Regions from separate parts of the Mesorhizobium sp. 131-2-1 genome, predicted to be linked through region 1. Evidence: predicted binding sites of a transcription regulator. Region 1 holds the regulator's gene; each other region holds the start of a gene.
The links. The regulator HrcA, encoded in region 1, represses chaperone genes, less so after heat shock. The targets are predictions, from matches to a motif close to GTTAGCACTCNCNNNNNGNGAGTGCTAAC.
Positions count from the first base shown of each region.

Region 2: groES (co-chaperone GroES) is a predicted target of HrcA. The motif match lies at 3,827-3,855, and genes of this name have one in related genera.
Region 3: JG743_RS24380 (co-chaperone GroES) is a predicted target of HrcA. The motif match lies at 5,086-5,114, and genes of this name have one in related genera.
Region 4: groES (co-chaperone GroES) is a predicted target of HrcA. The motif match lies at 2,140-2,168, and genes of this name have one in related genera.

Region 1 covers NZ_AP023247.1:788,606-795,819, reverse strand. The annotation lists gene JG743_RS03790 (hypothetical protein) at 29-223, shown strand; partial or broken gene JG743_RS34090 (EamA family transporter) at 297-437, opposite strand; gene JG743_RS03780 (low molecular weight protein tyrosine phosphatase family protein) at 482-805, opposite strand; gene hemW (radical SAM family heme chaperone HemW) at 811-1,968, opposite strand; gene rdgB (RdgB/HAM1 family non-canonical purine NTP pyrophosphatase) at 1,970-2,617, opposite strand; gene JG743_RS03765 (VOC family protein) at 2,617-3,027, opposite strand; gene rph (ribonuclease PH) at 3,037-3,753, opposite strand; gene hrcA (heat-inducible transcriptional repressor HrcA) at 3,897-4,979, shown strand; gene JG743_RS03750 (hypothetical protein) at 5,075-5,272, shown strand; gene JG743_RS03745 (PQQ-dependent sugar dehydrogenase) at 5,396-6,745, shown strand; gene JG743_RS03740 (LysE family translocator) at 6,852-7,214, shown strand, end outside.
Region 2 covers NZ_AP023248.1:43,885-51,098, forward strand. The annotation lists gene JG743_RS32970 (NADH dehydrogenase ubiquinone Fe-S protein 4) at 1-191, opposite strand, end outside; gene JG743_RS32975 (Hsp20/alpha crystallin family protein) at 253-762, opposite strand; gene JG743_RS32980 (Hsp20 family protein) at 850-1,317, opposite strand; gene JG743_RS32985 (hypothetical protein) at 1,548-1,802, shown strand; gene JG743_RS32990 (DUF982 domain-containing protein) at 1,975-2,424, opposite strand; gene JG743_RS32995 (usg protein) at 3,043-3,312, opposite strand; gene JG743_RS33000 (hypothetical protein) at 3,335-3,682, opposite strand; gene groES (co-chaperone GroES) at 4,011-4,325, shown strand; gene groL (chaperonin GroEL) at 4,382-6,010, shown strand; gene JG743_RS33015 (DUF982 domain-containing protein) at 6,384-6,704, shown strand; gene JG743_RS33020 (DUF982 domain-containing protein) at 6,730-6,975, shown strand.
Region 3 covers NZ_AP023247.1:4,971,952-4,979,165, reverse strand. The annotation lists gene JG743_RS24410 (NAD(P)-dependent oxidoreductase) at 1-263, opposite strand, end outside; gene JG743_RS24405 (SAM-dependent methyltransferase) at 295-1,188, opposite strand; gene JG743_RS24400 (LysR family transcriptional regulator) at 1,314-2,207, shown strand; gene JG743_RS24395 (hypothetical protein) at 2,256-2,420, opposite strand; gene JG743_RS24390 (hypothetical protein) at 2,524-2,913, opposite strand; gene groL (chaperonin GroEL) at 3,003-4,628, opposite strand; gene JG743_RS24380 (co-chaperone GroES) at 4,671-5,033, opposite strand; gene JG743_RS24375 (hypothetical protein) at 5,282-5,545, shown strand; gene JG743_RS24370 (DUF1488 family protein) at 5,542-5,808, shown strand; gene JG743_RS24365 (hypothetical protein) at 5,934-6,149, opposite strand; gene JG743_RS24360 (DUF3168 domain-containing protein) at 6,391-6,798, shown strand; gene JG743_RS24355 (ester cyclase) at 6,801-7,187, opposite strand.
Region 4 covers NZ_AP023247.1:4,316,024-4,323,237, forward strand. The annotation lists gene JG743_RS20830 (SDR family NAD(P)-dependent oxidoreductase) at 1-287, shown strand, start outside; gene JG743_RS20835 (hypothetical protein) at 284-1,135, opposite strand; gene JG743_RS20840 (class I SAM-dependent methyltransferase) at 1,203-1,997, shown strand; gene groES (co-chaperone GroES) at 2,229-2,525, shown strand; gene groL (chaperonin GroEL) at 2,595-4,250, shown strand; gene JG743_RS20855 (TadE/TadG family type IV pilus assembly protein) at 4,524-6,581, shown strand; gene JG743_RS20860 (TadE/TadG family type IV pilus assembly protein) at 6,581-7,186, shown strand; gene JG743_RS20865 (TadE/TadG family type IV pilus assembly protein) at 7,183-7,214, shown strand, end outside.

The sequences.
Region 1 (7,214 bases):
TTGATCAGTGAGTCTCGGGGAGCACAGGATGGACAGCCTGAAGATTCAGGACGTTTTCGAGCCCTACTATGCGGGCCGCAAGCGTTTCGCCATGCGAAGGGACAAGAGCCTGCCGGCCAGCGCCGATGACGCCGCCGGTAAAACCGAAGCCAGGAAGCGGCGTTTGCGCCGCCGGCCGAAGACCAGACTCAAGGCCGAAACCGATAGCACGACGGAGCACTGACCGGACGATGCCCAATCGCTTCGATATCTTCATTTCCCGCCTCGAAACCAAAACCGCCCGCGAAGGCGTGCCGCTAGCCCCGATAGGCGACCAGCACCGCCCCCGCCGCGATAAGGACAACGCCAAGCCAGTTCGCTCCGGAGAGGCACTCGCCGAGAAAGACCGCGCCAAACACCGCCACAAGCACGACGCCTAGTTTATCGATCGGCGCCAGCCGAGGATGACGACCGCGTGGGTGTTGCGCACCCGGCGGGTTGGTTAGCCCAGGTATCTCTGGACCCGCGCCTCCAGCAGTCGCACCAGCTCCGGGTCCATGAATTCGTAGTCGTCGGGAATGTCGAGGCAGATTACCCGCGCCTTCTTCAAGCTCACCTTGAATTTCTTCTGCAGCTTGGCGCGATGCGCCTTTTCCATGACGAAGATGATGTCGGCCCAGGCGACCAGCTCATGCGTCAGCGGGTTGTCGGCGTCATGATTGGTGCCGGCCGAAGCCACTTCGATATCCCTGCGCCTGGAAAACACCTGCTCCGCGGTCGGGCTGCGCAAGCGGTTCTGGCTGCAGACGAAGAGGACGTTCTTCAAGGGGGTTACCGCGCCAGGTCTGCCACCACGGCATCAAGCACGATCATGCCGGCCGTCGTGGCGCGCAGCCGGGAATTGCCGACCGGCGCCACCAGCCCTTCCTCCTGCAGCACCGACAGTCTGGCACTGGAGAGCCCGCGTCCGGAAAACGCCTCGTAGCGCGACAGGTCGATGCCTTCGGCCAGCCTCAGCCCCATCAGCAGGAACTCATCGGCTTCCTCGGAACGCGTCAAAATCTCGCCGCCGGTGACGCCATGGCCCTTGGCCTCGACCAGGTTGGCCCAGGTTTCCGGCATTCGCTCGGCGATGGTGACCGTGCGGCGGCCGTTCTCGACGAAGCGACCATGCGCGCCGGGGCCGACGCCGACATATTCGCCGTAGCGCCAGTAGGTCAGATTGTGCCGGCTTTCGGCGCCCGGCCTGGCATGGTTGGAGATCTCGTAGGCCGGCAGCCCATGCGCCGCGGTCACTTCCTGCGTCAGCGCGTAGAGGTCGGCGGCCTGGTCATTGTCCGGAATGATGAATTTCCGCGCCGCGTGCAGCGCATGGAACGGCGTGCCTTCCTCGATGGTCAGCTGGTAGAGCGACAAATGGTCGGCGGCATGGCCGATCGCCTGCTCCAACTCCGCCTGCCACGCCTCCGGCGTCTGGCCCGGCCGGGCATAGATCAGGTCGAAAGAGAGGCGGGGAAATATCTCCCGCGCGAGCCCGATCGCATGCAGCGCCTCCTCGACATTGTGCAGCCGGCCGAGGAAGCGCAGATCCTTGTCGTTCAACGCCTGCACGCCGAGCGACACGCGGTTGACGCCCGCGGCGCGATAGCCGCGGAAGCGCTCGGCCTCGACCGAGGACGGGTTCGCCTCCAGCGTCACTTCGATGCCGGCTGGCACCGTCCAGTTCTTCGCCACGGCATCCAGCACCGTCGCCACAGTCTCCGGCTTCATCAGCGATGGTGTGCCGCCGCCGAGGAAGATGCTCGTCACCTCGCGCGGCCCGGTGCGGGCGCGCATCGTTGCCAGTTCCGCCTCGAAGGCGCGCGCAAAGCGTTCCTGGTCGACCGGCTGGTGGCGGACATGGCTGTTGAAGTCGCAATAGGGGCACTTGGCCGCGCAGAACGGCCAGTGGACGTACACGCCGAAGCCGGGACTGCGGTCGAGCAGCATCTCAGGCCGACCCCAGCCGCGCTTTGGCGAATTTCTGGAAGGCGCGGGCGCGGTGCGACAGCGCCGTCGGCTGACCGGGCCTCCAGCCGTGCTTTTGCTCGGCGCTCATCTCGCCGAAGGTCTTGTCGAAACCGTTGGGCAGGAACACCGGGTCGTAGCCGAAGCCGAGCGCGCCGCGCGGCGGCCAGACCAGCGTTCCCTCGGCTTCGCCGCGATAATACTCGGCCTCGCCATCGGGAAAGGCCAGGCAGATGACGGCGACAAAGCGGCCCGTGCGCTGCGCGGGCTCGGCCGCGCCGACTTCCTGCAGCGCCACTTCGGTGCGCTGCATGGCCATGCCGAAATCCCGGCTGCCGTCCGGCGTCTCGGCCCAGTTGGCGGTGTAGACGCCGGGCGCGCCGTCGAGCGCGTCGACGCAGAGCCCGGAATCATCGGACAGCGCCGGCAGGCCGGTGGCCTTGGCCGCAGCGTATGCCTTGATGTAGGCGTTCTCCTCGAAGGTGGTGCCGGTCTCGTCCGGCTCCGGCAGGCCATATTCCTTCGCCGATTTGGCCTCGAAGCCGAACGGCGCCATCAGGTCGGCGAACTCGCGCAGCTTGCCTTCATTGTGGCTGGCGACGACGATTTTGTGTCCGTTGAGCTGATGCATCAGAGGCCCCAGATCCCTGGCTCGGCGAATTCGATTGAATTGCCCGAAGGGTCGCGAAAATAGATCGAGCGCCCGCCTTGCGGCCATTGGAAGTCGCTTTCGATGGCGATGTTCCTCGCCGCGAGATGCTTGCGCCAGCCAGCGATCTCGTCGGCGCTCGCGGCGAAGCAGAGATGGCCCTGGCCGACCGTGCCATGCGGGGGCACTTTCAGCCTGGCGTCGGGCGCCGGCGGGATTTTGGTCGCCTCGGCGTTGAACAGCAGCAGCACGCCAGTTCCGCAGCGGAAGAAGACGTGGCGGCCTTCGACCCTGCCGATCAGATCGAGCCCGAGCACGTCGGCGTAAAAGGCTTCCGCCGCAGCCAGATCGGTGACGTAGAGAGCCGATTCAAGGATGGCGGAAGGCGTCATGACAAGAGCCTAAGCCACCGCCATCTGCTGCAGGCTGACCAGGCGCGAAATGCCTTTCTTGGCGAGGTTCATCAGCGCAGCGAACTGCTCCTCGGAAAACGGTTCGCCTTCCGCCGTGCCCTGGATCTCGACGATGCCGCCCTTGCCGGTCATGACGAAATTGGCGTCGGTGCCGGCCGAGGAATCCTCGAGATAGTCGAGGTCGATGACCGGCTGGCCGTCATGGATGCCGCAGGAGATCGCCGCGACATGGTCTTTCAGCACCTTGGCGACGCTGGCCATCTGCCGCGCCTCCATCCAGCGCAGGCAGTCATAGAGTGCCACCCAGCCGCCGGTGATCGAGGCGGTGCGGGTGCCGCCATCGGCCTGGATCACGTCGCAGTCGACGGTGATCTGCTGTTCGCCCAGCGCCTGCAGGTCGACCACGGCGCGGAGCGAGCGGCCGATCAGCCGCTGGATCTCCAGCGTGCGGCCGCCCTGCTTGCCGGTGGAAGCCTCGCGGCGCATACGCTCGCCGGTCGAGCGCGGCAGCATGCCGTATTCGGCCGTCACCCAGCCCTTGCCGGAATTGCGCATCCAGGCCGGCACCTTTTCCTCGAGGCTTGCCGTGCACAGGACATGCGTGTCGCCGAACTTCACCAGGCACGAGCCTTCGGCGTGCTTGGAGACGCCGCGCTCGAAGGAGATGGCGCGCATTTCGTCGGCTTGGCGTTTGGAGGGGCGCATCGAGGCCTCTTTCTTCTTTCTTTTGGTTTTCAAGGATTCGTCGGCGGCTTGTAGACGCATGCGGCCCATGGCGCAAAGGAAAATGGACCGGGTTGCGCGGGCACGGCCTAAGTCTATATTTGAGCAGGAGGTTTTTGGCTCGAATGACCAAGGCAGTCGATCCGGCATCGCAGTCGCCCGTGCTCCAGTCGCTCGATATGCGATCGCGCGACATCTTCCGGCGCATCGTCGAATCCTATCTCAGGGACGGCGAGCCGGTCGGCTCGCGCAGCCTGTCGCGCATCCTGCCCTCCTCGTTGTCGCCGGCCACCATCCGCAATGTGATGAGCGATCTCGAGCATCTCGGCCTGATCTATGCCCCGCACATCTCGGCCGGCCGTTTGCCGACGCAGACCGGCCTGCGCTTCTTCGTCGACGCCTTCATGGAGCTTGGCGACCTCTCCGACGAGGAGCGGCGCATCATCGAGGCGCAGGTGCGCGCTTCCGGCTCCGGCGCCACGCTGGAGCATATGCTGACCGAGGCCAGCCAGATGCTGTCGGGCATGTCGCGCGGGGCTGGCCTGGTGCTTGCCGCCAAGAACGAGGTAGCGCTGAAGCACATCGAATTCATCCAGCTCGAGCCGACCAAGGCGTTGGCCGTGTTGGTGTCGCAGAACGGCGATGTCGAGAACCGCGTCGTCGACCTGCCGGCCGGCACCACCGTCTCGCAGCTGCACGAGGCGTCCAACTTCCTCAACGCCCACATCCGCGGCCGTACGCTGGCCGAGGCGCGCGTCGAGATCGCCCGCATCAAGGACGAGACCAGGGCCGCCCTCGACACGCTGTCGCAGGACCTGGTCGAGAAGGGCTTGGCGGTCTGGGCGGGCGCCGAAAGCGGCCTGCCGGCGCGCCTCATCGTGCGCGGCCGCGCCAACCTCTTGGAAAACGTCACCGCCCAGGCCGACATCGAATTGCTGCGCCATCTGTTCGAGGATCTGGAGACGCAGGACGGGCTGCTGCAACTTCTCGACCTCGCCGAGGAAGGTCCGGGCGTGCGCATCTTCATCGGCTCGGAGAACAAGCTGTTTTCGCTGTCCGGCTCGTCGCTGGTGGTGGCGCCCTATCGCGACAAGGACGCCCGCGTCGTCGGCGCGCTCGGCGTCATCGGTCCGACGCGGCTGAACTATGCCCGCATCGTGCCGATGGTCGACTATACGGCGCAGCTTATTTCGCGCATGCTGCGGTAAGGTGCATTGATATTCAGTTGAGGCACCGTGCTCGGCGCGGCCTGACCTGAATCTCGACACACCCTGGAAGACACAGGCTGACGAGGAGAAAAAGAATGGCGCTGGAATCGCTGAAGGCCCAGATCAGCATGTTGCTCGAGGAAATGGTCAATCAGCCCGAGGACCAGCACGAGATACAGGAGCAGCTGCGCGAGAAGCTGCAGGAATTGCGCGCCATGGGCCTGCCGCTGCCCGCCGACCTAGTCGCGCTGGAAAAGCGCCTCGACGATGATTTCTACGCCGAAGGCAGCTGAGCACCCAGGAAACCGGCCTCAAATTCACGTGTGGCGAGCTTCCCTGCGGAACGCCTGTCGGATCTTGCCGTTGTTTGCCCTGCCCTTGGCCGGTCCGTGGCGAGACCAACCCTGGAGGACGGTATGATCCGGTTTGCCTGTCTTGCGGGAGCTGCCGTGCTGGTCGCCACCACAGCGCTGGCGCAACAGGCGGACCAGCCGGTGTTGACCGGCAAGAGGGCCTTCGGCGACTGGAAAGCCGACCGTCCGGGCGTTCGCCGCCTGATCAAGCCGCAGGACCTGCCGGCGCCTTACCTGACCCGCTCGTCATCGAACGGCGCCGGCATCGCCGATCGCCCGGAAGGGGTCAAGCCGCTCGTGCCGCCCGGCTTCTCCATCGAGCTTGTCGCCTCCGGTATCGACAATCCGCGGGTCGTGCGCGCGGCACCCAATGGCGACCTGTTCGTCGCCGACAGCAAGGCCAACCAGATCCGGGTCTATCGCCTCGCCGAGGGCGGCGCGAAGCCGGCGGAGCAAGCCATTTTCGCCGAAGGGCTGACCCGGCCCTATGGCATCGCCTTCTACCCGCCGGGCGACAGGCCGCAATGGGTCTATGTCGCCAATAGCAACAGCGTCATGCGCTTCGCCTATCGCGACGGCGACCTGAAGGCGCAGGGCAAGCTGGAAACCATCGTCCAGGACATCCCCTCCAGCCATCACTGGACGCGCGACATAGCTTTTTCCCCGGATGGCAAGACGCTCTATCTGTCCGTCGGCTCCGGTTCGAATATCGCCGAGGACGTCGGCGCCGAGCCGGAGGGCGGGCTCGAGCGATGGGCGACGTCGGCGCCGCTTGGCGCCATTTGGGGCTCTGAGGAAGGCCGCGCCGACGTGCTGGCCTTCGATCCCGACGGCAGGAACCGACGCAGCTTCGCCACCGGCCTGCGCAACTGCTCCGGCATGACCGTGCAGCCGCAGACGGGCGGGCTCTGGTGCGTCGTCAACGAGCGCGACGGGCTCGGCGACAACGTTCCCTTCGAATATGCCACCACCGTCAAGGACGGCGCCTTCTATGGCTGGCCCTGGTATTACATCGGCGCCAACGAGGACCCGCGCCACGCGGGCGCGCGCCCGGATCTCGCCGGCAAGGTCACCGTTCCCGACGTGCTGATGCAGGCGCATTCGGCGCCGCTCAACATCGCCTTCTATGAGGGAAAGAGCTTCCCGGCCGAATATCGGGGCGATGCCTTCGTCGCCCTGCACGGCTCGTGGAACCGCGGCGTGCGCACCGGCTACAAGGTGGTGCGGCTGAAATTCGAGGATGGCAAGCCGACCGGCGAGTATGAGGATTTCGCCACCGGCTTCGTCATCTCCGACGACGATGTCTGGGGCCGGCCGGTCGGCGTCACTGTCGCGAAGGATGGCGCGCTGATCCTCACCGAGGACGGCAACGGCACCATCTGGCGCGTCACCTATGGCGACGGCCGGTCCTGAGATCGCCGCTCCTGGTGCAACCGAATCCCGCCGCGAGGGAATTCTCCAGGCCCTTGTTTTGTGGCAAAAGGGCCGCTTTCCGCGCCGCCCGCGCCAGGACCAGCCCATGACCCTCACCGGATTCATCGCCTACAGCGCCGCCCTCGGCATCGCCGCCGCCATTCCGGGCCCTGGCGTCACCGCGCTTGTGGCGCGGGCGCTCGGTTCCGGCTTCCGCTCGTCGCTGGCCATGTCGTTCGGCCTGATCCTCGGCGACCTCACCTATCTCACCGCCGTGGTGCTCGGCCTTGCCTTCGTCGCGCAGACCTTCGGCATGGTCTTCCTGGCGATCAAATGGGCGGGCGTCGCCTACCTCGCTTTCCTCGGCTGGCGCTTCTGGACCAGCGGCATCACGCCGGAGACAGTCGAGGCGAGGAAGGGCAAGGGCGGGTTGTTCGCATCCTTCCTGGCCGGCCTGACCGTCACGCTC
Region 2 (7,214 bases), on a different replicon from region 1:
TCAAGGCGCCAGGGCCGGCGCGTAACACGCGCCGAAGTCATGACCGAACGGCTAGGCCGAAAGATCCGTGCCGATTGGTGGGCCGAAGCCGGGGTGTTGAGACCACCATCAAACAGTTGGAGTTCCTCGCCCTGCCAGGACCTTGAGGTGATCCGGCTCGATTGTTTGGCTCCTGTGAGTAGCTCCGGCATTCGATGTTCCTCGCTATCTGCGAGGACCGGGGCTCATCGAGCCCCGGCCTTTTCTCGACCGTCATTTGTTGCCGTTGATTGCAATCCGCTTGGCGTTTGCCTGCGCCTTTTTGGTCTTCGGCAGTGTCACGGTGAGCACACCGTTCTTGAACGTCGCCGCCACCTGGTCGTCCTCAACCTCCCGACCGAGGCTGAAGCGCCGCTCAAAGCGCCCATAATAGCGCTCGCTGAACTGGCGGTCCTTGTCCTCGGTTTCTGCTTTCTTCTCGCCGCGAAGCGTCAAAACACCATCATCCAGCATGACCTCGACGTCGTTTTCATCGAGGCCAGGGATTTCGGCCGTCACCCGGATTTCCTTATCGGTTTCCGAGAACTCCACGCTTGGCCAAGTGCCATTGAGAGGAGGCACGCGGCCAGGAACCGAAGGCGTGTCAAAACCGCGGAACACTTCGTCGAATAGCCGGTTGACATTGCGGTGCAGCGACAGGAACGGATCCATGTCGTCACCGCGATAAATACTCGGTGCCTGGCTGCCGCCACGGCTCCAGGGAATCAAGTCACGTACGCTCATTTGTCCTTCTCCTTCTCGTTCTATAGGTCGCACCCGGACCCCACCCACGACAGGACGGGGTGTCTGCTGCAGGCCGACCGCCAAAGATCAGGCCGCCGCGCTTTCAATGCGCTTGGACGCCGCCTTCTTGTCGGTCTCGACATTGATCGCGATGCGGCGCGGCTTCATCTCCTCGGGAATTTCTTTCTTGAGGTCGATGATCAGCAGACCGTTTTCGAGCTTTGCCCCGACAATGGTCACATGATCGGCCAGTTCGAAGCGGCGCGTGAACGGCCTCAACGCCAAACCATGATGGAGGTACTGAACATCGTCGTCCTCTGTCCTGGCGCCCTCGATCACGAGCATATTTGGCTCCTGCGTGATCGTAAGCTCGTCTTCAGCGAAACCGGCGACCGCAAGGACAATGCGGTAGGTGTCTTCGCCGAGCTTGGCGATATCGTAGGGCGGCCAGTTGTCCGCGTTCTGTGGTGGGCTGGCGTTTTCGAGCAGGTTGAAGATGCGGTCAAAGCCGATGCTCGACCGATAGAAGGGGGAAAAGTCCAGGTTCGTTCTCATAACTACATCCTCCTTGGAGCAACATAGATACGAGGGAACGCCAAGAAGCATGGGCGCTCCCTGACACATCGGCCCCTTACGTGGCGGCCGACGAGAATGAATTGGGAATTGACTTCCGCGGCGTCAAGAGGGTCCGCCAAGGCAGTTTTGCGACCGCCTTCGAATGGCTGGTGGCAACTGCTCCATCGAATACCCATCTGCTTCGCTAGCATTTCGAACGGAGGAAAAGGATGACCTTGACACGCCAAGACGTCGTCTCGGTCCTCGGACCCGTGGACAACGTGACGATTGCGGAGATCATCGCGTCCGGCGCCTCGCTCGAGGAATTGAGAGAGGCTTGGGCCTGGGCCTCTGGTGACGAGGCGCTGATGAGCCAAGGGCGACCGCTGCCGGGCACACGGGTGGCAGCGCTAATCGACCTGATCGAGCCCGACGACGAAGGCGACCTGGCGCATCCGGCCCAAGGGGACCCGGACGAAACTTGAAGAGGCGCCGGCGGCTTGCCATTCAGGCAGACGCGCTTAATCGCGCGATCCGCTTGGTAGTTTGTCTGTGCTGAAGGCATCTATATGAACAGGCAACAATATGGGTTCGGCTTCCCGCTCCCGTTGACGCACCGCTCTGATGCTGCCGCGGTAGATTACCGCCGCAGTGAATTTAGCCCTCACCTTCTAAAAGTTGGTCTACCTTGCTGATCTTCGGCCCTGTCATCCACGGCGGCGCTACGGGCACGTCCTCGATGACACCGACCCTGCGTGCCCAAGTCCTAAAGGCCTTGTTCGCTGCCTCGACAGACTTCCCACCATCGTACGCGGAGCAGCATGCATCAGACGCCGCTGCGTGGAGAAGGCCGCGTCTTTCAACCGGCCATTCTTCCAGAAACTCTATCGCATCCATGACACAGCCGATCTTTTGGACACCATAGCCGTCGTCTCTTACGAAAACCGGCTGTTTGAACGTCGCACTTTCCATTAGTGACCTCCCTTCAACCGTGAGCGGCAACTGATCCTGCCTCGCCGTGTGGGCGACGATGTCAGTTCCCGGCAAACCCATGCCTGCGAGCTTGGCGAACGCCACGGCAAACAAGGACGGAAACGGGATTTCCAAGGAAAATCGTTCCCATGCGATCTATCCGCTTCTGTTCGCCTCGACGTCCGGCAAGCCGTGCTCGGCACCTGGGAAAAAGATTGGAAACACCTCTTTTCAGTTCAAGGGGGATGGCGAGCCGCCAGCAGCTTTATGATCGGACGCGGGCAACTACAAAGGAGTGTGTCCCATTGCCGCTTGTGCCAAGTCGCATTGGGCCAGTACAATCGGGATATGAAAAGCGCGAAGCCTGCTTACGTTGTGTACAACCCGCCAGCGTACGGATTCCCGTTTCTTGCGGTCATTCTGTCAGATGATGGTACGGTGACTGCAAGGGCGTTCGATACTGCCGAGGAAGCTGCAGCATTCAACCACCAAATGGCGCGGTCACAGTTCCCGGGAAAGCGGACGCACTGACCACCGACGCTGGGCGGAGATCGAGCCTCCCTTCTAGGAGAACCCGTCGCGCGAAGTCCAGATGGCGCCGCGACCTCTGCTAGGCTCGTTCGTCTGTTTCCTCAAATCCAGTGGAAGCGTTGTGGCTGTGCACCGCTATCGGCATCAACAAAGAGGCTTTGGTGCAACCGTCTTGGCCAATAGCCTGATGACGGAGAAGGGGTGGACGCGGCCTCGGCCTGGCTATTGAATTGTGAGGATGCCGTCGACGGCCTGCCATTCGGAAGGCCGGATAAGGCGGTGATGGGCGACGCGCACGGAATGCAGCGCGCCTTCGAGTTCGCGCTCCCAGTAATCCAGAAACCCCTTGAGGGTCGGGAATTCCGGTGCGAGATCGTATTCCTGCCAAACGTAGAGCTGCAGAAGGCTTGGATGATCGGGAAGGTGGTAGTGGATCTCCGCGGTGGTGAGACCGTAGCCCTCCACCTGCAGCCGGAACTCCCTGCTGACCATGCGTTTCTCCTATCGCGCGCGTTCAGGCATCAAGTCTTTGCGGGCGTTCTCGGGCCCGCCGTTGCTTGAAGTCACAACCTGCCTCGGACCTACGATCGTCCAGTCGGCGAAGTGCATCCATGATCGCGTCAAACGTCACCGGGCTCGCAGCACCCGGTGGTTTTCGCAGCGCAGGCATGGATTCGACGGCGCAAGCATCCGATGCCCATGAGGCAAGAATGGCGCGCTTTTCCTGAATGTCGAGTGTGCGGTCGCCCACCACCTCATCGGGGTGACTAAAGTGCAGCGCCGGGAACAGCAGGCGGTCAAGCGAAGGATCAGAGGTTTCAGGGGCGATCGAGGGGATGTTTTTCGACGAGGTTCGTTCCATCGACAGTCTCCGTTTCCTAACAATCTCCTTGGCATCGTTGTCTTCTTGGGACTCCAATCGCACAAAATTTCGTGGAGTTCGGATCGAATTTCAAGACCTGAAAGTCGCGCGCCCTTAGCGAAAATAGCTTCATGAATTCATGTCCCTAGCACTCTTGAATACAGAGTGCCAAAATTTTTCCAGCGACCCCTTGAAACCCGAAAAATGCAAAACTAGCTCGATATACGCGCGATGCCTGAAAAAGGGTCGCGGTGCCCCACGCCGGCCCGATATTGCCGGTCCGGCGTGGAGGAACCTCAAAAATCTGTTTGTCCCGAAGGAGAACGATATGACGTTCCGTCCATTGCATGATCGTATCCTGGTCCGCCGCATCGAAGCCGAGGAGAAGACGGCCGGCGGCATCATCATCCCCGACACCGCCAAGGAGAAGCCGCAGGAGGGCGAGGTGATTGCCGTAGGCCCAGGCGCCCGCGACGAGAGCGGCAAGCTCACGCCTCTCGACGTCAAGATCGGCGATCGCATCCTGTTTGGCAAATGGTCCGGCACTGAGATCAAGCTCAACGGCGAGGACCTGCTGATCATGAAGGAAAGCGACGTGATGGGCGTGATCGAGCAGGCCACGGCGGTCAAGAAGGCCGCCTGACCGAGGCGCTGGTCCAACCGCAATTCGATGAAACTGCCTATTGAAGGAGTGATCCAATGGCTGCCAAGGAAGTGAAATTCCATTCCGACGCGCGCGAGAAGATGCTGCGCGGCGTCAACATCCTCGCCGACGCGGTAAAGGTGACACTCGGCCCCAAGGGCCGCAACGTCGTCATCGACAAGTCGTTCGGCGCCCCGCGCATCACCAAGGACGGCGTCACCGTCGCCAAGGAAATCGAGCTTGAGGACAAGTTCGAGAACATGGGCGCGCAGATGGTCCGCGAAGTCGCCTCGAAGACCAGCGATCTTGCCGGCGACGGCACCACCACCGCGACCGTTCTTGCGCAGGCGATCGTCCGCGAAGGCGCCAAGGCGGTCGCGTCGGGGATGAACCCGATGGACCTGAAACGCGGCATTGACAAGGCAGTAGAAGCCGTCGTGGCTGAGCTGAAGGCCAATGCCCGCAAGGTGACCAAGAATGACGAGATCGCCCAGGTTGGCACCATCTCGGCCAATGGCGACGCCGAGATCGGCCGCTTCCTTGCGGAAGCGATGCAGAAGGTCGGCAACGAGGGCGTCATCACCGTCGAGGAAGCCAAGACCGCCGAGACCGAGCTGGAAGTCGTTGAGGGCATGCAGTTCGACCGTGGTTACCTCAGCCCGTATTTCATCACCAACCAGGACAAGATGCGCGTCGAACTGGAAGAGCCCTATGTTCTGATCCACGAGAAGAAGCTGTCCAATCTGCAGGCGCTGCTTCCGGTGCTGGAAGCTGTCGTGCAGTCGTCCAAACCGCTGCTGATCATCGCCGAGGATGTCGAGGGCGAAGCGTTGGCGACGCTGGTCGTCAACAAGCTGCGCGGTGGCCTCAAGGTCGCCGCCGTCAAGGCGCCGGGCTTCGGCGACCGCCGCAAGGCGATGCTGGAGGATATTGCCATCCTCACCGGCGGCACCGCGATCTCGGAAGATCTTGGCATCAAGCTTGAGAATGTCACGCTCAACATGTTGGGCCGCGCCAAGAAGGTGGTGATCGAGAAGGAGAACACGACCATCGTCGACGGCGCCGGCTCGAAGAGCGAGATCCAGGGTCGCGTCAGCCAGATCAAGGCGCAGATCGAGGAGACGACCTCCGACTACGACAAGGAAAAGCTGCAGGAGCGGCTGGCCAAGCTCGCCGGCGGCGTCGCCGTCATCCGCGTCGGCGGCTCGACCGAGGTCGAGGTCAAGGAGCGCAAGGACCGCGTCGACGATGCCATGCATGCGACGCGCGCTGCGGTTGAGGAAGGCGTGTTGCCAGGTGGCGGCGTGGCGCTTCTGCGCGCCGCCAAGGCACTGGACGGCGTGCAGGCCGAGAATGAGGACCAGAAACACGGTATCGAGATCGTGCGCCGCGCGATCGAGGCGCCCGTGCGCCAGATCGCCGAGAACGCCGGCGCGGAAGGCTCGATCATCGTCGGCAAGCTGCGTGAGAAACCGGAGTTCGGCTGGGGCTGGAACGCACAGACCAACGCGTTCGGCGACCTCTACAACGAGGGCGTCATCGACCCGGTGAAGGTGGTGCGGACCGCGCTCCAGGATGCGGCATCGGTTGCCGGCCTGCTGGTGACGACGGAAGCGATGGTTGCCGAGAAGCCGAAGAAGGACCCCGCGGTTCCGGCAATGCCGGCTGGCGGCATGGACTTCTGAGGAAACGCAGCGGTGTCCGCGCCCGGTGGGCGCGGACACCCTGACAAATGGTAAGGCCATGAACGTGATAAACTTGAACGTAATCCCCCCGCCGTCACGCGCGGCCACCGATCTGAACTACGAAGCAGACCTGAAGGTTGCGCTTGACCCGATACTGGTCGAGTTGCTCGACAGAGCGGAGGCCGCGGGTTGGGATCGGCGCAAAGCAGCATACACGGTGATGTTTCTGGCCGCGCGGAATCTTACCGACGGCAAAGGCCCTCCTGGAAACGGGAGTTAGGTAGGCTAAGCCGCGACGCACGCAACCTGTCGACCACGCGCCGTGGGAAAGGTTTCCGATCGATTGAGCTAAACACGTGAAACGGAGGAGAACATGGAACACAACCAGTTTCAGCATCCCGTAAGGGTGCTCGTGGGTCTTGGGTTTCCGACCGACATTCAAAGTGTACAGGACGCCTTCGTCCTGCTGGATGAATGGCCGCCATCGAAGCGAAACGCTGCTCATGGGATCGCGCTCAATGCCTGTCGGGCAGCCCTTGCCGGCGATGTGGATGCCGAAACCGCTCGTAGCACTTTTGTTGCCTTCGCCCGCCGCATGGATTTGCTTGTACCGGCCGCAGGGGACGTCGTCGCGGCTAACGCAGTCGGTGCCTTGGGCGTCGCTTCAGGAGGCCATTACAACAACTCGATGTGATCGAACCGTGCGAGCGGAGAAAACCATGAGGGATGTTCGATTTCCCGAACCAGTGAGACTTCGCGTGAAGCCCGCAAGGGAGCGCATCGTTGCCAGTTCCTGGGAAGCGCTCGAGTGCCTTCACGACCAATGGCCAATATGGGCGAGAGGACCAAGCTATCGAGCAGCCTGCCGCACTTGCCGCGATTCCCTGGACGGTTGGCGGCGCCCGCAACAAGCAAGAAGGGCCTTCTTGAAGGCGGCGCGTCGCGCCGGTCTGATCCAGACCTGACGATTGCGAGCAACGACGCATTCTCTATGGTAACTGATTGAGGTCGGAACGCGCGTGACATTCGTGCTACCGCTACCGCAACCCTGCGCTCGACTGTTGCTAGGATCGAGCGACGCCTGGCCCTGCCAAAGTTAGGCAAATCCAGGGTCGAGAACCCATCTTTCCGACAACTGACTCAGCAGGTCTCAGTTCCGTTTCCTCCCTCGGAACCTCATGGATCTCATGTGCCACCTGTGGCC
Region 3 (7,214 bases), 2.6 Mb from region 1:
CCGACGCCGGCGATGACGGCCCCATCGTGCCTCAGCAGCACGCCGCCGCCGAGACAGCTCAAGACTGCGTCTTGCCCGGCGATGGCGCGCTCCACCGCTTGCCGGTCGGCGACGTCGCCGACGATCATACTCAGCCTCTTATCGCTGATGGCAAGCTTGCCCGGCGTGCGGACGAAAGCGGTCACCGCATGCCCCTCGGCCAGCGCTGCCGAGACAAGAGCACGGCCCGTCGCGCCCGAGGCGCCAAAGATCAGCAGTTTCATCACCAGCCTCCCTGGCCAGTCTCCTCGGCTGTCAACCCGGCTTGCGCCCGGCGACGAAAGCCACCGGCGCCCCGGCCGGGCCGGGCAGAAGCTTCGTCTCGGCATAGCCGCTTCGTTCGACCAGCGCCTCGGCGGCGCCTCTTTCGAACACCGTGCCGCCCCAGATGGTGGTGCGGAAGTGGGCAACCGCCTGCGCCAGCGCGTCCGGACCGGGATTGATCATCGCCAACAGCAGCCAGCCGCCGGGCCTGAGGGCCGCGCGGCAGCGCGCGACGATCGCCCCGACATGCGCTTCTGGAATGAAGGCGCTTGGCACGAAGGCGAGGTCGAACATGTCCTTGTCCGCAATGTCCTGGCCAAGGCCGACGCGCAGCTCGATGCGGTCCGCGACGCCGGCCGCTTCGACATTGCAACGGGCCTGCGCGATGGCGTCGGAAGACCGATCGACACCAACCGCCCTGAGCTCCGGCCACTGCCGCAGCATCGACAAAGACAGCGCGGCGACGCCGACGCCAATATCGAGGAAGGCCGCGCCAGGCGCCTCGAGCCTCTCCGGCAAACCTGCAAGCTGCGGCGTGATCAAACGCTTCAGCAGCGCCGGGAAGCCGCTCGAGACGTCGCCCATGGCCTGCCGCAGGCTGGCCTCCCTGGCCTCCGCGCTGGCGGACGGCTCAGACACCAGCTTGCCGCCCGACAAAAAGTCGACCTTGATGCCGGCCAGCACCGGGGCCAGTTCGGCCACGCTGGCATTGGCCACGATGCCCGAGAGGCCGAGACTGCCGAGTACCGCTTCGGCGCGGCGGGCGGCATTGCCGTCGAGCACCGTACCGCGCACACGCGCATCCAACGCCAGGCCGATCGCTGCCAGCGCATTTGCCGATGCGGCGTGTCGCGCCACCGTCATTCGCAGGTTGTCGATATCCATGGCTCGCTCCCGAAATCTGGGCCGATCCTCGCGCGGACGGCTTGGTCCGGCCATTCGCGATTTTCGCGCAAGCCTGTGCAAAACCGCACAGGCATCCGGCAGCGAACTGGTCTAGAATGTGCCCGATGAAAACCGGTGAACCGGACTGGAACGATCTGCGCTACTTTCTCGCCGCGGCGCGGGCGGGGACGCTCTCGGGTGCTGCGCGCGCGCTTGGCGTGCGGCACACCACCATCAGCCGGCGCCTGGCGGCCCTCGAGGGCGCGCTCGGCGCCTCGCTCGTCATGCGCGGACCGCAAGGCATCGAGGTAACGCCTCTCGGCAAGAGATTGCTGCCGTTCGGCGAGGATCTGGAGCGCGCCATCGAAGCGATGACCGCGCTGGTGCGTTCCGGCACGCGCCGTGTCAGGCTGGCGCTGCCGACCGGCCTAAGCCCGTACTTCGCCGAACGCATGGCGGCTTTCCACAAGGCCTGCCCCGACATCAGCCTGGAATTGACCAGCGGCAGTCGTCCGGTCGATCTCCTGCACGGCGAGGCCGATCTAGCGGTCAGAATGGGCGTCGTCGCCGACGAAACGCTGATCGCGCGCAAGCTATGTGACGCGGGCTGGTCGCTCTATGCGTCCGGTCCCTATCTCGAGCGCCACCCGATGCCAATCGATCCTCGCCGGCTGGCCGGACATGAGATCATCGGCTTCCACGAGAACCTGGCCAGGGTGCCCGGCGCCCGATGGATCGAAGCGCACGGCGCCGGCGCGACAACGGTGTTTCGCGTCGCCGAAATGACCGAGATGCTGGCGGCGGCCCTGAGCGGCGCCGGCCTCGCGGCGATGCCGTGCATGCTGGCCGAAGCGGAACCACGCATGGTGCGGCTCGCTCCCGACATTCTCGGCAGCCATGCCGTCTCGCTCGTCTACCGCCGCGAAATCGGCGCCGAAGCGCCGGTGCGGGCCGTCATCCGCTTTGTCACCGCCGTCATCAAGGACCATGCCGCGCTGATCAGCGGCGAGGCGCGATGAGCGATTGATGCCGTCGATTGCATGGCGGCTGCCGAGGATCGGCAGTCGTCACATGGGGCGCTTGTCCCCTGTCTTCGGCGGGTCGCGGCGTATCGTGCCCGGGTCAGATTTCTTGTGCTTTTCAGCGGCAAGTCGGCGAATACGATCGAAGCGGCTTTCCTCGGCTGGTTCGCTCGCCGGCATGGCACTTGGTTTCGGCACGAACGTAATCATTGTCGCGATCTCCCTGCCATCGGGCTGTGCCGGGGAGGATCCCCCGGCCCATGCCTTTCAGGCTCTCGTGAAGAGGTCTTGCGCTTCGGATAGGTCGATAACTTCAGGCGGCGACAGCAACCGCGCAGCTTTCGGCACCGAGCCTGTCCGGAGAGGTTTTCCCGGGCATGGTTGCCCAGCCGCCTTTTTCGATGAACTGGCGCTTCGTGTAGCTGTCGGTCAGGGCCTTGAGCTCGACACGCTTGGCCGCCGCGTCGGGCGCAGCGTTGAAGCGATCGACGCAGATGGCCGAGGCCAGTTCGCCGCGCGCAACATCGCCGGCGGTTGCCGCCAGCGAGCGCGACGTGCCGCCTGTCACCCAGCCGCCCCAGTTGAAACCGACGATCAGCGTGGCGACGACAGTCGCCGCGCACGCCCAGAAAAGTGCGGATTTGCCCGGCTGGTAGTCTTCCCATCGACGCGCGAGAGATGGCTTGCTGCTTTGTGTGGCCACGGAACAGTTCCTTTTTGATTTGTGTTCGGATCAGTCGCCCGACGTGCCGGCGCCGGGCATTGCAGATCTGTTTCCGGCAGGGGAGTTGGTTAGTAGCCCATGCCGCCGCCATTGGGGGACGGCGCTGCGTCCTTGGCCGGAATGTCGGTGATCATGGCTTCGGCGGTGATCAACAGGGCGGCGATCGAACAGGCATCCTGAAGTGCCGTCCGCACCACCTTTGCTGGGTCGACGATACCGGCCTTGATCATGTCGACATAGATTTCTTTCTGGGCGTCGAAACCCTGATTGTGGTCCTTGCTGCCGGTTAGCTTGCCGACGACGATCGAGCCTTCGACGCCGGAATTCTCGGCGATCTGGCGGATCGGCGCCTCCAGCGCCCTCAGCACGATCGAAATACCGGCCGTCACATCGGCATTGGCGCCGGTCAGGCCGCTGAGCGCTGACCTGGCGCGCAGCAGCGCCACCCCGCCACCTGCAACGATGCCTTCCTCCACCGCGGCGCGCGTGGCGTTCAGCGCATCGTCGATGCGATCCTTCTTTTCCTTGACCTCGGACTCGGTGGCACCGCCGACGCGGATGACCGCAACGCCGCCGGCGAGTTTCGCCAGCCGCTCCTGCAGCTTTTCCTTGTCGTAGTCGGAGGTGGTTTCCTCGATCTGTCCCTTGATCTGCTGAATGCGCGCCTGGATGGTGGCCTTGGTGCCGGCGCCATCGATGATCGTTGTGGTGTCCTTTTCGATCAGCACGCGTTTGGCACGGCCAAGCATGTCGATGGTGATGTTTTCCAACTTGATGCCGAGATCCTCCGATATCATCTGGCCGGCGGTGAGCACGGCGATGTCTTCCAGCATCGCCTTGCGGCGGTCGCCGAAGCCCGGCGCCTTGACGGCCGCGACCTTGAGGCCGCCGCGCAGCTTGTTGACGACCAGCGTGGCAAGAGCCTCGCCTTCGACATCCTCTGAGATGATCAGCAGCGGCTTGCCGCTTTGCACCACGGCTTCGAGGATCGGCAACAGCGCCTGCAGATTGCCGAGCTTCTTTTCATGGATGAGGACGTAGGGGTCCTCCAGCTCGGCGCGCATCTTGTCGGCGTTGGTGACGAAATAGGGCGAGAGATAGCCGCGGTCGAACTGCATGCCCTCGACGACGTCGAGTTCGGTGTCGGCGGTCTTGGCTTCCTCGACGGTGATGACGCCGTCATTGCCGACCTTGTCCATCGCCTTCGCGATCATGGCGCCGACGGTGTCATCGCCATTGGCGGCGATGGTGCCGACCTGCGCGATCTCGCTCGACGATTTGACCTTCTTGGCTCGCGCCTGGATTTCCTTGACCACTGCGGCAACCGCCTGGTCGATGCCGCGCTTGAGGTCCATCGGGTTCATGCCGGCAGCGACCAGCTTGGCGCCCTCGCGCAGGATAGATGCGGCCAGCACCGTGGCGGTGGTGGTGCCGTCGCCGGCAAGATCATTGGTCTTCGAGGCCACTTCGCGCACCATCTGCGCGCCCATGTTCTCGAACTTGTCGGCAAGCTCGATCTCCTTGGCGACCGTAACGCCGTCCTTGGTGATGCGCGGCGCGCCGTAGGCCTTGTCGATGATGACGTTGCGGCCTTTGGGGCCGAGCGTGACCTTGACAGCGTTGTTGAGGATCTCGACGCCGCGCAGCATGCGGTCGCGGGCATCGGTGGAGAATTTGATTTCCTTGGCGGACATGATTTTTCCAGTTCGGTTGGTTGGGGCAAGCAGCGCCGCCGATCAGGCGGCCTTCTTGACGGCCTTTGTCTTGTCGATGATGCCCATCTCGCTCTTGCCGATGATGCTCATCTCGCTCTTGTCGATGATGCCCATGATGTCGGCTTCCTTCATGATCAGAAGATCCTCGCCATCGAGCTTGACCTCAGTGCCCGACCATCTGCCGAACAGGATGAAGTCGCCCGCCTTGACGTCGAGCGCGATCAGCGCGCCGCTTTCGTCGCGCGCGCCTGGGCCAACGGCGATCACTTCGCCTTCCTGCGGCTTCTCCTTGGCATTGTCGGGGATGATGATGCCACCTTTGGATATGGTGTCGCTTTCGGCGCGCCGGATGACGACGCGGTCGTGGAGTGGCCGGAATTTCATGGAAACTTCTTTCTGGGGCCGGCACAGGCGGCCACGTCCTTCTTATAGACCGATTGGCACTCGATAGATAGGAGTGCCAAAAATTATTCCCCGGCCATCACAAATATTGAAAAGTATTATTTCCCCACCGGATTTCTAAAAACGCGACCGGCTCCAAATATTTCAAAAATTGAAATTCCAATTATGGATAGCTATCTTAACAAGTGAATTCATTTTAACGGCGGCAGCCGCAAAGGGAGATTTCGACGATGGGCGAAGCCAGTCAAAGCATCATGGAAAAGGCCGAGGCCCGCTTCCTGGAAAGGCAGAAGAAGACGGTGGAGCGAAACAAGGCGACGGCCGAGTATCTGTCCGAGGCGAAGGCCAGGATCATTAAGACGGCACGGCTGAGGGAGTTGCGGCTGGCCAAGGAGGAGGCCGACCGTGTTGCCGAAGCCCTGAACCCCACACCGAAAAAGAAGCGGGCACCGCGGGCGGTGAAGAAGACCGCTTCGACGGAGGTAAAGTCATGAGCCTTACATTCCCCAACCGAAGCCGCAGCTATGACGAGGCCGGCAGACGAATTCGCTTCGTCGGCCATGACGGCATGTTCCAGATTTCCTTCTCGGTCGCCGCGAATGCCATTTCCAATGCGCCGCCAGGAACGGCGACCGCCGAAGCCGCGTATCTGGCGGCCTTCGATACGGCTTCCGGTTCCATCCATGACGTCGCCAGCAAGGCCTATGCCCGCACCCGCAGGAGCATGTATGTGCTGACCGCCGCCGATTTCGGCTGAATGCGATTGTCGTAATGGCCAGCGGGCCGTGCCGGCGTCAGGATTTGCGGTCCGCGTTTGCTCGACGCTCGACGTCGCGGCGGTTCTGCTGGTCGCGCATCTCTTCGGTCTGGCGTTCCCCGCCGTCAAGCCTTCGATATGAAGAACACTGCCACCAGGACGAGGATAGTCCAGACCAGCACGGACAGCTTCAAGGCCAAGCCCCCGTGTTGGGACAGAGCCTCCCGTATGCGGTTCGGCATCTTGTGCATGACTTTCGATGTGATCGGCGCCGCCACAATCACGGCCGGTGGCTTGACCCCAAGCTTTCCAAAAACAGGCAGCAGCGATGGCTCGCGCACGAAAATGACCTCGAATGTCCAGAGAAACGAGGCACGTTCATATCACCGTTTTTCAAACGCCTCGCATGCCAAAGTAAATTAACTGGCTGGTCGGTATCCTTGAAAAGTGTCCTGGCGCGAAAGGCCGCTACATTGACGGCCTCGTGATCTGGCGCAGGTACTTGTAGGTAGCTACGCTGCAAGCGAAACTGCCGACGGCGTAGAGGTTTGGTCAAGTCATGACAGGCGAGCGGAGACGACCATGACGGCGCCCGACGATTTGCTGCAGGCCTTGTTCCAGCGTTTGAAGAGCGACACGAAGCTGACCGCGCTGCTGGGCGGCGCCGGCCTGCTTGAGCGGCCAACCGGTAACGCTGCCTTCCCCTATGTGACGTGCGGTCATACCAGCGCTTTCGATCTGGACACCGGCGCCGACAACGACGCCGACCAGCTTGTCACGCTGCATGTCTGGTCGAAAGCCCATGGCGAGACCGAAACCCGCCTCATCATGGACCGCATCGAGGCGCGTCTCGCCGGAGCGGCGCTGTCCATCGGTCCGCACGGCCAAACACGCCTGTCTCTGGAGTTCGCCGAGGCCCGCTATGACGAGGACCTGGCGGTGCATCATGGGCTGCTGCGCTTCCGCGCCATCACGAGGCAAGATGCCTGACTTTAGAGCTGTGCAGCGATCTCGGCCTTGTCGATGACCGACCAGACCTCGCATATCCGCGCGTCGCGGAATTCGTAGAAGACGTTTTCGGCGAAGCGAACCCGCTTGCCGTTCACCTTCAGCCCGAACAGCGTGCCCTTGGGCCTGCAATCGAAATGCAGGCGGGCAGCCACGCGCGGTGGCTGGCTGACCAGGAGCCCGATGGTGAAGCGGAGATCGGGAATGGCCTCGAAATCGCCTTCGAGCATGCGGCGATAGCCCGACAGTCCGATCGTTTCGCCATTGTAGCGCACCTCCTCGTCGACGAACTGGCCGAGATTGGCCCAGTCCTGGGCGTTGAGGCAGGCGATGTAGCCGCGGTAAAGCCCGGCAAGTTCACCACGTCGCATCGCCTGCTCCTCTCCTGATCGGGTCTT
Region 4 (7,214 bases), 3.3 Mb from region 1:
CGATGATGAAGGGCGGCATCGAGGTGTTCACGCGCTACCTAGCCAAGGAACTCGCCGTCCGCCGCATCACCGCCAACACGGTGGCGCCGGGGGCTATCGCGACCGACTTCAACGGCGGCCATGTGCGCGACGACGCCGACATCAACCGCGTCGTCGCCGGCATGACCGCGCTCGGCCGGGCTGGCGTTCCGGACGATATCGGCCCGATGGTCGCCTCGCTGCTGTCGGAGGACAATCGCTGGGTCAACGCCCAGCGCATCGAGGTGTCGGGCGGCATGAACATCTAGGTAACCTGGCGGATCAGCTCTTCGAAGCCGTCGGCGAGATTTGAATTGCCGGCGGCGACGAAGCTCGAAAGGCTCCTGGCTCGGCCAGGGGTCTTATTGGCATCGAGCAGCACCGCCCTGCCCTCATGCATGACGAAATCGAATTTCCCGTAGTCGAAGCCAAGTTGGCGCCTTAACGCGCGAAGCTCGTCGGGAACCGGAACAGGTTCGTGGCGGATTGTGTCGTCGCCCTTCACGAGACTTTGCGGCGACACGTGGCGGGTGCAGCGTTCGCGTTCGCCGCAAAACAGCCAGAAGCGGGCTCCAAAGCCGTCCGGCTCCGGTTCGGGAACGAATTTTTCCACCACGAGATCCTCGCGGTCGAACACTGTCGTCGGAACATCGGCAAGCGAGCGATGGACACGATAGCTGTCTAAAGCTTCGAGGCTGGGAAACGGCTCCGGCTTTCCGGCGCGTCGCGACCGCCGGTTCAGCGAGCGCTCACGCGTTCCGAGGTTGTTGAGGCTGCTCTTCACGATGACGGGCCCCTGCCATCCGTCGCCCCTGCCGATCACGGCACCGCTAACGCGACGCTTGGAGATGTCGGCGGCGCCGATGTTGAGGCAGAAGGGAAAGGCGCGCGCGTATTCGACATATTCGGCCGGCGTCACGGTCGCGTCGACATGCAGTACCGCAATGTCGGCTTCCGGCCTGGCCGCCGTGCCGGCAAGGACGCGGACCGAATGGCCGCGCCGCTTCAGTTCTTCCAGCAGGTCGAAGAGCATGTAAGGGCTGTCGCGGCGCAGCAGTAGCCCACGCCGGGTCTGAAACCGGTCGAACTCATGCGTGATGACCGCGATGCGTGACATATGCCCCTTGGTTTCCAAGCGGCCATCAAGTAATCGACACGGTCGCGTGGGAACCGGGGCGTTTTGCATGACGCAGCACTGGAATGCAATTCGCAAGCACTGGCAGTTGCTGGGGCCGCCACTCAGGCCGCCGGCGGAAGCTGTCGCAACATATGAGCGAGAACTTGATCCCTCCGGAGCACATGTCGTTCTGCTCGGCGTGACACCGGAACTCGCCGGCCTCGGCGCGACGATGACGGCCGTCGACGAGTCACCCGAAATGATCGCGGGAATCTGGCCGGGCGACACGACGTCGCGCAGAGCGGTGAACGGCGACTGGCTTGACCTGCCCGTTCCTGGCGCAAGCGTCGATGTGGTCATCGGTGATGGCTGCCTTTCCGCGCTCGCTTTGTCGGTCGCACGGCGGGCGCTGTTCGCGGCAATCGCACGCGTGCTCCGTCCAGGCGGCCGAGCGGGGGCGCGCCTGTTTGCTGGTCCGCAAGCACCCGACGACCCGCATGCGGTACGGGGGCTCGCGCTGTCCGGTGGCGTCTCCACCTTCCATGAGCTCAAATGGCGCGTTGCCATGACCGCGGCCGGCAATGCGCCCGATTATGCTATCCCCGTGAAGACCATCGCGGAACGCTTCGACGCGCTGTTCCCCGACCGCGCGGAGCTTTCAGCACGCACCGGGTGGGAATTGCCGGTCATCGGCACCATCGACGTCTACCGCAACTCTTCGGCCATCTACAGCTTCGCCCCGGCTGACGCGCTGATTGGCGAGGCGCATGCGTTCTTCGACAATGTCGGCGTCGTTCCGACAGGCAGCTATGGCCTCGCCGAGCGATGCCCGTTGCTGGTGCTGCGCTCGCCGAGGCGTTAACGGGCACCTATGAAGTTCCTTCGCGATCCCATCGGCGAAGGACCGCATTCCTCATGCGAATGCAGGCCGGGAAAAATTTCGCGCGGTTCGCTCCTTGCGCGCGCCTTGACTCTCGAAACCCTCCGGCCTATCTCAGCGCCACGTTAGCACTCGCCAATGGTGAGTGCTAACCAAGTCCGGCTTCGCCGGATGGAGGAACAGTTCTCACCGTTCTCATCGAGGAAGACACTAATGGCAAAGTCCAAGTTCCGCCCGCTTCATGACCGCGTGGTCGTTCGCCGGGTCGAATCCGAATCCAAGACCGCCGGCGGGATCATCATCCCGGATACGGCGAAGGAAAAGCCGCAGGAAGGCGAGATCATCGCCGTCGGCTCCGGCGCACGCGACGAGGCCGGCAAGCTCGTGCCGCTCGACGTCAAGGCCGGCGACCGCATCCTGTTCGGCAAGTGGTCCGGCACCGAAGTCAAGCTCAATGGCGAAGACCTTCTGATCATGAAGGAATCCGACATCATGGGCATCATCGGCTGAACATCGGCCTCACCGTCAACTGAATCTTGAATCTGCGGGTTCGACCCGAACCCCTGACAGGAGCTTACAATGGCTGCAAAAGACGTAAAATTCTCCCGTGATGCCCGCGAGCGCATGCTGCGCGGCGTCAACATCCTCGCCGACGCGGTGAAGGTGACGCTGGGCCCCAAGGGCCGCAACGTCGTCATCGACAAGTCGTTCGGCGCCCCGCGCATCACCAAGGACGGCGTCACCGTCGCCAAGGAAATCGAGCTTGAGGACAAGTTCGAGAACATGGGCGCGCAGATGGTCCGCGAAGTCGCTTCGAAGACCAACGACATCGCCGGCGACGGCACGACCACCGCGACCGTTCTCGCCCAGGCGATCGTCCAGGAAGGCCACAAGGCTGTTGCCGCCGGCATGAACCCGATGGACCTGAAGCGCGGCATCGACCTCGCCGTCAGCGAAGTCGTCGTGGCGCTCGGCAAGGCTGCCAAGAAGATCAAGACCTCCGAGGAAGTCGCCCAGGTCGGCACGATCTCGGCCAATGGCGACGAGTCGGTCGGCGCCATGATCGCGGAAGCGATGCAGAAGGTCGGCAACGAAGGCGTCATCACCGTTGAGGAAGCCAAGACCGCCGAGACCGAGCTGGAAGTCGTCGAAGGCATGCAGTTCGACCGCGGCTACCTCTCGCCCTACTTCGTCACCAACGCCGACAAGATGGTCGCCGATCTGGAAGACGCCTACATTCTCCTCCACGAGAAGAAGCTCTCCAACCTGCAGGCCATGCTGCCGGTGCTCGAGGCTGTCGTGCAGACCTCGAAGCCGCTGCTCATCATCTCGGAAGACGTCGAAGGCGAGGCGCTCGCCACGCTGGTCGTCAACAAGCTGCGCGGTGGCCTGAAGATCGCCGCCGTCAAGGCTCCGGGCTTCGGTGACCGCCGCAAGGCCATGCTGGAAGACATCGCCATCCTCACGGGTGGCCAGGTCATCTCGGAAGACCTCGGCATCAAGCTCGAGAACGTCGGCCTCAACATGCTCGGCCGCGCCAAGAAGGTGTCGATCTCCAAGGAGAACACCACCATCGTCGACGGCGCCGGCAAGAAGGCCGAGATCCAGGGCCGCGTTGCCCAGATCAAGCAGCAGATCGAGGAGACCACCTCGGACTACGACAAGGAGAAGCTGCAGGAGCGTCTGGCCAAGCTCGCCGGCGGCGTCGCGGTGATCCGCGTCGGCGGCGCGACCGAGGTCGAGGTCAAGGAAAAGAAGGACCGCGTTGACGACGCCCTGAACGCGACCCGCGCGGCCGTGGAAGAAGGCATCGTTGCCGGCGGTGGCGTGGCCCTGCTGCGCGCTTCTGGCAATCTCAAGGCCACCGGCGCCAACTCGGACCAGGCCGCCGGCATCAACATCGTGCGTCGCGCACTGCAGGCTCCGGCCCGCCAGATCGCGGCCAACGCCGGTGCTGAAGCCTCGATCGTTGCCGGCAAGATCCTCGACAACAAGGGCGCGACCTTCGGCTACAACGCCCAGACCGGCGAGTATGGCGACATGATCGCCATGGGCATCGTCGACCCGGTCAAGGTCGTTCGCACCGCCCTGCAGGACGCGGCTTCGGTCGCCGGCCTGCTGGTCACCACCGAAGCCATGATCGCGGAGGCTCCGAAGAAGGAGTCGGCTGGCGGCGGCATGCCTGGCGGCATGGGCGGCGGCGGCATGGGCGGCATGGGCGGCATGGATTTCTAATCTAGGCTATCCAGCTATCGCATGTGGAAGGGCGGCAGAAATGCCGCCCTTTTTCGTGATCGTTTTGCGCTGTGTCAGCGCAACGCCTCAACGCCCTTGCCCCTGCCCGCTAACTTTTCCCAGGCAAATTGCCAACGAAATCAGCAATTTCGATCAGGCGCCCAGGGTCCAGGCCTGAAATTGTCGGACAATAAATTTTAACACATTCGAGGTTACTAAAGGACTTGAGCACGCCAGGGTTGCTCTAGAGTGTAGGTTCTTCAGGTCAGCCTCATGCAGATTTTCCGGCGGTTTGCGCGTAGCCGCGATGGCAACGTCCTCATCATCTCGGCGCTGGTGCTGCCGCTGCTCATCGGCATGGCGGCGCTGGTCACCGAATATGGCGGCGCGCTCGTCGAGCGGGCCAGCAACCAGCGTGTCGCCGATCTCGCGGCCTTTGCCGGCGCGCTTGCCTACAACGCGACGAAATCCAGCGACCAGATGAAGGCGACGGCGGTCAATGTCGCCGTCCTCAACGGGGTGCCCGCGGCCGACGTACAAGCCTCGCTGGTGACGTCGCCGAAGACCAGCGGCATGAACGCCGTTTCGGTGTCGATCAACACCCAGAAATCGCTGATCCTGGCGCGGGTGCTGCAGGACCGCCAGCAGCTCAACATCCACGCCAACTCGATCGCCGAAGTCGGCGCGGCGGCATCGACGCCCGGCTGCATGCTGGCGCTCGACGGCACCCAGACCGGCATCACACTTTCCGGCGGCACCAAGATCACCGCGCCGAAATGCACGGTCTCGTCCAACAACACGGTGACGGTGCCGTGCGGCACGACCATCTCGGCGATCGGCGTCAACTACAATTCGACGGCGGCGCCAAGCCAGCCCTGCAGCGGCATCACCGGCACGGTCTCCAAGAAGTACACCGCCGATCCGCTGGCCGGCAACACGGCCGTCGCCGCCGCAGTCGCCCGCATCTCCACCGTGGCCGCGCTTTCGGCGACGACCGCGCCGACGGCTCCGACCAGCGTCAGCGGCGGCGATATCGCCTTTGCATGGAACCAGAGCTCGACGCAGAGCCAGGCGACCGCGCTCGGCTGCACGGCCAGCTGGGCGTCATCGACCTCGACCTGGACGCTGAATTGCGGCAGCAAGACCACGGTCAACCTCGGCACCATGACCATCGGCGGCGGCATCAACCTCAACTTCGCGACCAGCGGCGCGGCGACGACCGTCTACAATATCGCCGGCGACCTGACGACCAGCGCCACGACCAAATTTGGTCCGGGCACCTACAATTTCGCCAAGACGCTGACCACCGCCGGAACCACGACCTTCGGCGCCGGCACCTATAATTTCGGCAAGCAGGTGACCACCGCCGGAACCACCACATTCGGCGCCGGAAGCTTCAACTTCACCAAAGGGCTGACGACCGGCGGCGGCGCCACCACGACCTTCGGCGCCGGCACCTTCAAGATCGGCATCAGCGACAACATCTGCGGCGGCACCGCGCGCGTCAGCCTCTGCAACACCAGCACCTTGACCTTCGGCGGGCCGAGCACGTTCGAGCTGCCCGGCGGCTTCAACAACACCGGCGGCGCCACGCTGACCTTCGGCTCGGGAACCTCCAACAGCTACAAGATCGGCCCCGGCGGCAATGGCGACGCCATCACGCTCGGCGGCGGCTCCAAGACCATCATGGCCGACGCCAGCAGTTCCGGCGTGTTCCAGGTGGTCGGCAATGTGAATGGCGGCGGCGGCGGCAGCTGCTTCGTCGTGCCGGCAACGGCGCAGCACGACATCAAAGGCAACTTCATCGGCTCGGGCGCGATATTGCTCGGCGCCGGCATCTACACGGTGGACGGCTATTTCGCGCTCGGCGGCAGCGGTGGCGGCAGCGCCAGCTGCGGCGGCAGCACGATCAGCATCAGCGGCACCGACGTGACCCTGGTGCTGTCAGGCAAGGCCAAATCGAGCTCGGGAAGCTGCAGCGGCTACGTCTTCTGCGTGGCGGCGGGCTACAGCAACATCGTGCTGACCGCGCCGCAGTCAGGCACCATGGCAAAGCTCGCCGTGATCGGGCCGACATCGACCTCGGTCACCGCCGGCGCCACCTTCGCCGAAGGCGGCTCCAATGCCCAGATCTCCGGCGCCTTCTATTTCCCCTATGGCCCGATCATCATGAATGGCGGCTCCAGCGTGCTTGGCTCGGCCACCGATAGCACCAAGTGCCTGCAGATGATCGGCTCGCGCATCACACTGTCGGGCGGCACTGCGGCTGCGTCCGAATGCATCGCTGCCACGAGCGCCACCACCGCAAGCAAAGTGAGCCTGGTCCAGTAATGATCTCGAACATTCTTCGCGGCCTGCCGCGTGCCTTGTGCGATTCCGCCCTCACCCGGTTCCTTCGCCGCGAGACGGCCGGCGTGTCGGCAGTGGAGTTCGCGCTGGTCAGTCCGGTGCTGATCGTCATCCTGGCCGCAACCGTCGATATCGGCGCCTCGCTGAAGGCCAAGTTCGACCTCAGCTCCGCGATCTCCGCCGGCTCCAACTATGCCCTGCTCGGCGCCGACAAGGTCAGCTCGACCGGCGGCGGCACGCTTGCCGCCAACATCATGGCGGTGGCGGCAAGCGGCCTCGGCAGCAGCGGCGGCAATATCAAGGTCGTCGTCAACAACGGCGCCGCGGTGAACTATAACGCCAGCACCGCGACAGCGACCCAGAGCGGAACAGCGTCCAATGCCGACCTGTGCTACTGCCCGACCGTCTCCGGAAGCACCGTCACCTGGGGCTCGTCGGTGACCTGCAGCACCGCCTGCCCCAAGGGCGGCGTCTCCGGGAAGTTCGTGGCGATCACCGCAAGCAGGCCGTTTGCACCGCTCTTCGGCGGCCTCGGCATCGTCAACAGCGGTAACATCAGCATCGAGGCCATGGTACAGCCGAAATGAGAAAGCTGCCGTCATTTCTCCGCGACAG